DNA from 2 places in the Janthinobacterium sp. SUN211 genome. Region 2 is predicted to be linked to the other one. Evidence: riboswitches for the same ligand, from Rfam matches in the RefSeq annotation. Region 2 holds a riboswitch; the other holds the start of a gene.
What was found. A riboswitch is a leader RNA that binds a small molecule or an ion and turns the genes downstream of it on or off. The one in region 2 is predicted to bind thiamine pyrophosphate.

Region 1 (4,174 bases), on a different contig from region 2:
AGCGCTATGGCAGCGTCTGGGTGCCCGAGTATTTACGCGAGTTTGTGGAAACGCAAGGCAGGGTGCCCGTGGCGGCGGATCAGTATGGTATTGCGCGTACGCAAGTCGAACGCGAAGCGGCCGCTGCCGCCCAAGCCCGCCACTTCCTGTTCTGCGACACGACGCCCTTGATGACGGTGGTCTACAGCCGCCATTATTTTCACGGCGCCGATGCGCAACTGGCGGCGCTGGCCGATGCCACACAGTACGATCTGACCCTGGTCACGGCGCCCGACAGCCCCTGGGTGGCCGATGGCTTGCAGCGCGAGTCGGAAGCCGTGCGCCAATTGATCTACCGCTACCTGCTCGATGAGCTCGACGCGCGCGGCATCGTCTACCACGTGCTGCGCGACAGCCTGGAAGCGCGCCTGGAACAGGCGGCGCCTTTGCTGCAGCAGGCGCTCGCTGCGGCGCCTGCCATTTCCCTCAATTAAAAGTCAAACTGCGCCGAGACCTTGAAGGTGCGGCTGGCGCCCGGGAACAGGTAGCCGCCCGCTTCCGGCGTCACGTCGCGCCAGTAGAACTTGTCGGCCACGTTGTTGACGGCGGCACGCAGCACGGCGCGCGTGCCGGCGATGCGCGTGGCGTACGCGGCGCCCAGGTTGAACACGTTGTACGACGGCACGAAGGTCGTGTTGCTGTACTCGAACGCTTTTTTGCCCGCATATTCCCAGCTGCCATTCACGCTCAAGCCCGCCACCTGTTGCACGGCGTAATCCGCATGCACGGCTGCCTTGAAGGCTGGCACATTGGGCACGCGCTTGCCGTCGAGGTCCGCATTGCCCGTGCCTGACTGCTGGCTGTTCAGGGCCGTTACGGACGCGCCCAGGCTCAGGCTGGACGATGCCTTGCCCTGGGCCGACAATTCCAGCCCCCGGTGCTGGGCCTGGCCATTGCGGACGAAATAATTCTCGGCGTTCACATATTCGAGACCTTTGCGAATCTGGAACAGGCTGGCCGCCAGCATGAAGTCCGGCGTCACATCCATCTTCACGCCCAGTTCGACCTGCTTCGAGCGGCTGGGCGTCAGCTCCACATTGGCGTTTTTCTCATAGATGCTGGCTGTGCCGCCATGTTCCATGCCCTGCGAGTAGGCCGCATACACGGAGAGATTGTCGAGCGGGGTGTAGACGAGCGCCACGTTGGGCAGCAGGAAGTCGTGCTTGGCGCGGATTTCCGTGTCGGCCTTCAGTACGTACTGGTAGCCATCGACATTGATGTGGCGCAAGCCGCCATGCAGCTTCCAGTTCGGCGCCAGGCTGACGATGTCCTGCACGAAGACGGCGTTTTCCTTATCGTCGCGCACCAGGCGCACGGGGCCAGTCGAAGCCGGCGATGGTGCAACGATGACAGGGCGGTAGATATTGCTGATGCCCACTTCCTTATACACGTACAGGCCGGCGCGGTCCTTGCGGCGGAAGGTCGATACGCCGGCCGTGAATTCATGGCGCAGGGAACCGGTGGCGAACTTGCCCTGGATCATGGCTTGCGCGCTCAGCGGTTTTTTCGTCTCGCCCAGGCTGCGGAAGTCCCACACGGAGAAGTCGCCATTGCTGCAGAATACAGGCATCCAGCCTTCCGGGCTGCAGCCATACGGATAGGCCGTGTAGTCGTCGCGCTTGAACGAGTGCTGGTTGGCCGACAGGGTGGCATGCCAGTCGTCATTGAACGCGTACTGGAAGCGCAGGCCGAGATTGCTGGTGACGGTTTCCACGGGGTGCGTCCACGGTTGCTTGTTGAGCATGGCGTCGGCGCTGACGTTGGCGGGCAGGCTGCCATTGCTCAGCAACTGGAAGCCGGGCGCCGTCACTTGTGCCTTGTCCTGGTAGTCGGCATCGATTTGCAGCAGGGCTTGCGGGGAAATCTGCCAGTCGAAGGCGCCGGAAATGAACTTGCGGTTGCCGTCCGCGCCCTTGATGTAGGAGCGCAGGCGCTCTGCCGCCACGTTGATCCGGTAGCCGAAGCGCGTGTCTTCCAGGCGGCCGCCCAGGTCGACGGCGCCATACAGCGTGCCGCGCTCGCGCGTTTCCACGGTGACCGTGCGCAGCGGGGCGGCGGTGGGGCGCTTGACGATGAAGTCGATCACGCCGCCCGGCGCGGCCACGCCTGCCTGCAAGCCGGCCAGGCCCTTCAGCACTTCGATGCGTTCCTTGTTTTCCAGCGGGATTTGCGTGTCGCCAGGAATGGCCACGCCATCCTTGCGGTAGCTGGAATTGGTGTCGAGCTTGAAGCCGCGTATCGTAAACTGTTCCGCATAGCCGACGGCGTTGTAGGAATCGTTGATGCTGGCATCGAGCTTGACGGCATCGCTGAGATTGCGGATCTGCAAGTCCTGCATGTCTTTTTGCGAAATGACGGTGACGGATGCCGGCGTCTGCAGCAGCGGCGCGTCACTGAAGCCGCCCACGGAGGCGCGCTTGGCGGCCGGCGCCTTGCTGGCCGTGACGACGACTTCGGCCATGCTTTGCGCCTGCGGGTCGGCTGCGTCGGAAGCCAGGGCGGGCGCGGCAAACGCGTGCAGGATGGCCAGGGTCAGAACAGAAACGGATAAATTCGGTGTGGACATAGATTGCTCGTGGTTCAAGCCGTCTCGGAAAAGAGCACGGCAGGCTGCTTGTTCGGCTGGCGCCAACGCAGGAGCTATCAAAGGAGGGAGGTACTTTGCGCTTTCCTTCGCTGGCATTATCCAGATCAGGTACGAAGGGTATCTCTCACCCGGATGACTGCTCCAGGACCCCTAGCGAAATGACAGCTTAGCATGAACCACGGCCAGCTGTCCCACCTGGCTGACCGTTTTACAACAGTGTGGTGCGAATCTACAGACTGAGTTCCAGCACCTTGCGGCTGACGGCGGGCGTCACTTCGCGCTGTTCGCCCAGGGCCGTCATGCCGTGCGCTTCCAGGGCGGACACGACGGCGTCCACGCTGGCGTGATTCAGGCCGTAGTCGGCCAGGCGCGTCTTGACGCCCATGTGGCGGAAGAAGAATTCCGTGCGCGCGATGGCGGCCTCGATGCGGCCATCCTCGTCGCCGCCGTCCAGGCCCCACACGCGGGCCGCGTATTGCAACAGCTTGGCGCGCTTGGCTTGTTTGCGCACGCGCAACATGCTGGGCAGGATGATGGCCAGGGTTTGCGCATGGTCGAGCTCGTACAAGGCCGTCAATTCGTGGCCGATGGCGTGCGTGGACCAGTCCTGCGGCACGCCCACGCCGATCAGGCCGTTCAAGGCCAGGGTGGCGCTCCACATCACGTTGGCGCGCACGTCGTAGTCGTCCGGGTGCGACAGGGCCTTCGGGCCTTCTTCGATCAGGGTCAATAAAATGCCTTCGGCGAAGCGGTCTTGCACGGACGCGTTCACAGGGTAGGTCAAATACTGTTCCATCACATGCGCGAACGCATCGACGACGCCATTGCCCACCTGGCGCAGCGGCAAGGTGAACGTCTTCGACGGGTCCAGCACAGAGAATTTAGGATAGACCTTGCGGCTCATGAACGAGCGCTTTTCCTGCGTGGCCTTGCGCGTGATCACGGCCGAGCCATTCATTTCGGAACCCGTGGCCGGCAAGGTCAACACGGTGCCGAAGGGCAGGGCGGCTTCGACGATCTTGCCGCCTTTGGCCAGGATGTCCCAGGCCACGCCTTCGTGCAGGGCGGCCGCGGCGATGAACTTGGTGCCATCGACCACGGAACCGCCGCCGACGGCCAGCAGGAAATCGATGCGCTCGCTTTTCACCATGGCCACGGCCTGCATCAGGGTTTCATAGCTGGGATTGGGTTCGATGCCGGCAAATTCCAGCACCGTATGGCCGGCCAGCGCCGCCTTGACTTCATCGTAGACGCCGTTCTGCTTGATGCTGCCGCCGCCATACGTCATGAGCACTCTGGCCTGGGGCGGGATCAGCGCCGTGATGGCGGCGATCTGGCCCTGGCCGAAAAGGATTTGCGTCGGATTGTAAAAGTCGAAATTGAACATGGGGCTCCTGCCGCTGAGGTTTAGGCTGTTGCTGAGCCATGATTATGGCCGAATGGGTGGAAACGTGCCGTGGACGCTTGAGCTTTTCGTCCGCGCGGTGGAGAATGCAGCCGATGTCACCACCACGCGAAAAGGAATGCGCATGACCACCGTCCCACTGG
Region 2 (4,174 bases):
GCGTGCGCGACAGCGGCGCCGGCCTCGATGCGGGGCAGGTGGCGCAGCTGTTCCAGCCCTTCAACCGCCTGGGACAGGAAAACAGCACGGAAGAGGGCACGGGCATCGGCCTCGTCGTCACCAAGCAGCTGATTGAATTGATGGGCGGCACCATCGGCGTCGACAGCACCGTCGGCGTGGGCACCACCTTCTGGTTCGAGCTGGCCGCCAGCAATGCGCCGGCACTGATGCTGGGCGACGGCGACGCGCTGCCGCAGGCGCAGGAGGCGCAGGAAAGCCAGCGCACCTTGCTGTACGTGGAAGACAATCCCGCCAACCTGGCGCTGGTCGAGCAATTGATCGCCCGCCGCAGCGACTTGAAGCTGCTGACGGCCATCGATGCGCACCTGGGCATCGACCTGGCGCGCACGTATCAACCGGACGTGATCTTGATGGATATCAACCTGCCCGGCATCAGCGGCTATGGCGCCCTGCATATCCTGCACGACGATCCGCTCACGAAACATATTCCCGTGATGGCCCTGTCGGCCAACGCCGTGCCGCGCGACATCGAAAAGGGCCTGGAAGCGGGCTTCTTCCGCTACCTGACCAAGCCGATCAAGGTCGTCGAATTCATGGATGCGCTCGACGTGGCCCTGCACCATGCGGCCGCGCACGGCCTGGCCGACGACACTCATGCAGTACGCTAATTCAGCATTTATTTTTAGGAATACCGCCATGCTTCAAGCCACCGAGATCCTGAACGCCAGCATCCTCATCGTCGATGACCAGGAGGCCAACGTCATGCTGCTGGAACAGGTGCTGCGCAATGCCGGCTATACGCGCATCACCTCCACCATGGACCCGCAAGCCGTGCGCGCGCTGCACCAGCAGCACCGCTACGACCTGATCCTGCTCGACTTGCAGATGCCGGAAATGGATGGTTTTGAAGTCATGGAAGGCTTGCGCGACCTCGAGGCGGGCAGCTATCTGCCCGTGCTGGTGATCACGGCCCAGCCCGGCCACAAGCTGCGCGCGCTGCAGGCGGGCGCCAAGGATTTCGTCAGCAAGCCCTTCGACCTGGTGGAAGTCAAGACGCGCATCCACAACATGCTGGAAGTGCGATTGCTGTACCAGAAGCTGGCCGAATACAACAAGTCGCTGGAACAGATGGTGGAAGTGCGCACGGCGGAGCTGCGCGAAAGCGAAGCGCGCTTCCAGCGCTTCACGGAACTGTCGTCCGACTGGTACTGGGAACAGGATGCGCAGGGCAACTTGACGCGCTTTTCCGGCCCCGTGGCTGAAATGCTGGGCATCGGCAGCGAGGAAGAGCCGCAGCGCTGGAACGCGGCCGAACGCGCCTTGCTCGACGCCAAGATTGCCGCAAGGGAACCGTTTCTCGACTTTATCTACAGCCGCGCCAACCTCGACGGCAGCACGCAATACCTGCAGGTGAGCGGCGAACCGATGTTCGACACGGGCAGCCGCTTCATCGGCTACCGCGGCATCGGCCTCGATGTCACGGAGCGCCATCGCAGTGCCTGATTTATACTGGGCGCCATCGATACAGACCAGGAAAAATCATGACCGACAAATCTCCCTCCTACTGGTTCCCCGCCAAGACCTATGGCTGGGGCTGGGGCTTGCCCATCACCTGGCAAGGCTGGCTGGTGTTCCTGGCCGCGCTGGCGCTGTTCGCCTGCGGCGCCTTCCTGTTCCCTCCGCAAACCATGCTGGTCGGCTACATCGTCTATGAAGTGGCCATCGTTGCCGTGCTCATTTTCATCTGCCAGCTGAAGGGCGAACCGACCAGCTGGCGCTGGGGCAAGAAGAAATAAGCGCGCTGCCGTCTGTTGCAATGCAGCAGATGCGCAAAGACGACACCTGCAAGAAATCATCTGGCCACGCGGCGCGAACCGCGTATAATTGGCTCGCTGCCGCAAGGCGGCAAACGCTAGGGGTCCTGCCTTTCGCTGTGGAAACACGGTGCAAGCGCGGGTGAGAAATACCCTCCGAACCTGATCTGGATAATGCCAGCGAAGGGAAGCTTTAGGATGACTGCACCCCGCTTTTCCGCGTGCGCAATTCCGAACCTCCTTAGCTGGCTCCAGGCTGAAAAATAGTCTAGCCAAGGAGCCAAAATGAACGCCAATCCGAAATTCCTTTCCGCCACCGCCACGGTCGACGAAGCCGCCATCGCGCCGCTGCCCAATTCGCGCAAGATCTACGTGCAAGGCAGCCGCCCCGACATCCGCGTGCCCATGCGCGAGATCAGCCAGTCCGACACGGAAGCATCGTTCGGCGGCGAAAAGAATCCGCCGATCTACGTCTACGACACATCCGGCCCGTACACGGACCCGGACGTGAACATCGATATCCGCTCCGGCCTCGATACGCCGCGCCTGCCATGGATCATGGAGCGTGCCGACACGGAAGAATTGCCTGGCCCCACCTCCGACTACGGCATCGCCCGCCTGGCGGACCCGAAGCTGGCCGAGCTGCGTTTCAATTTGCACCGCAAGCCGCGCCGCGCCATCGCCGGCAAGAACGTGACGCAAATGCATTACGCGCGCCAAGGCATCATCACGCCGGAAATGGAATTCGTCGCCATCCGCGAAAACATGCGCCGCCAGGAGTATTTGCGCGAACTCAAGGCTTCCGGCCCCATGGGCGAGCGCCTGGCCGACCTGATGGGCCGCCAGCATCCGGGCCAGTCCTTCGGCGCCAGCATCCCGGTCGAAATCACGCCGGAATTCGTGCGCGAGGAAATCGCCCGCGGCCGCGCCATCATCCCCGCCAATATCAATCACCCGGAAGTGGAACCGATGATTATCGGCCGCAATTTCCTGGTGAAAATCAATGCGAATATCGGCAATTCCGCCGTGACGTCTTCCATCGGCGAGGAAGTGGAAAAGATGACCTGGGCCATCCGCTGGGGCGGCGATAACGTGATGGACTTGTCGACCGGCAAGCACATCCACGAGACGCGCGAATGGATCGTGCGCAACAGCCCCGTGCCCATCGGCACCGTGCCCATCTACCAGGCGCTGGAAAAGGTCAATGGCAAGGCGGAAGATCTGACGTGGGAAATCTTCCGCGACACCCTGATCGAGCAGGCCGAGCAGGGCGTCGATTACTTCACCATCCACGCGGGCGTGCTGCTGCGCTATGTGCCGATGACAGCCAAGCGCCTGACGGGCATCGTTTCGCGCGGCGGCTCCATCATGGCGAAATGGTGTCTGGCGCACCACCAGGAATCGTTCCTGTACACGCATTTCGAAGAGATTTGCGAAATCATGAAGGCGTATGACGTGTCGTTCTCGCTGGGCGACGGCTTGCGCCCCGGTTCCATCTACGACGCCAATGACGAGGCCCAGCTGGGCGAGCTGAAAACCCTGGGCGAGCTGACGCAAGTTGCCTGGAAGCACGACGTGCAAGTGATGATCGAAGGTCCGGGCCACGTGCCCATGCAATTGATCAAGGAAAACATGGACTTGCAGCTGGAACAGTGCGGCGAGGCGCCGTTCTACACCCTGGGGCCGCTGACGACGGATATCGCGCCCGGCTACGACCACATCACTTCGGGCATCGGCGCAGCCATGATCGGCTGGTATGGCACGGCCATGCTGTGCTACGTGACGCCGAAGGAACACCTGGGCTTGCCGAACAAGGCGGACGTCAAGGACGGCATCATCACGTACAAGATCGCCGCGCACGCGGCCGACCTGGCGAAAGGCCATCCGGGCGCACAGATCCGCGACAACGCGCTGTCGAAAGCCCGCTTCGAATTCCGCTGGGACGACCAGTTCAACATCGGCCTGGACCCGGACAAGGCGCGCGAATTCCACGATGAAACCTTGCCCAAGGATTCGGCCAAGGTGGCGCATTTCTGCTCCATGTGCGGCCCGCATTTCTGCTCGATGAAGATCACGCAGGAAGTGCGCGAATACGCGGCCGGCATGGGCATCGCGGAAGACAAGGCGCTGCAGCAGGGGATGGAGGTGAAAGCCATCGAATTCATCAAGAACGGCGCCGAGCTGTACCGCAAGGTCTGAAGGAGGGCGTGATGACTGCATTGATCGACATCACGCTCAACGGCGCGCCGCACCAGGTGCCGCCGGGGCAAACCCTGGACCAATTGATCGCCGCGCTGTCGCTGGAAAACCAGGCGCTGGCGCTGGCCGTCAACCGCAGC

Region 1: it holds a riboswitch for thiamine pyrophosphate, as region 2 does, so the genes downstream of both, O3301_RS10295 (TonB-dependent siderophore receptor) here and thiC (phosphomethylpyrimidine synthase ThiC) in region 2, are expected to answer to the same signal.

The regions. Positions count from the first base shown of each region.
Region 1 is NZ_JAPWIC010000002.1:1,007,489-1,011,662, forward strand. It holds gene O3301_RS10290 (ATP-binding protein) at 1-473, shown strand, start outside; gene O3301_RS10295 (TonB-dependent siderophore receptor) at 470-2,605, opposite strand; TPP riboswitch at 2,691-2,788, opposite strand; gene O3301_RS10300 (iron-containing alcohol dehydrogenase) at 2,856-4,013, opposite strand; gene O3301_RS10305 (hypothetical protein) at 4,156-4,174, shown strand, end outside.
Region 2 is NZ_JAPWIC010000009.1:151,199-155,372, reverse strand. It holds gene O3301_RS24930 (ATP-binding protein) at 1-689, shown strand, start outside; gene O3301_RS24925 (response regulator) at 718-1,524, shown strand; gene O3301_RS24920 (hypothetical protein) at 1,563-1,817, shown strand; TPP riboswitch at 1,926-2,041, shown strand; gene thiC (phosphomethylpyrimidine synthase ThiC) at 2,121-4,034, shown strand; gene thiS (sulfur carrier protein ThiS) at 4,055-4,174, shown strand, end outside.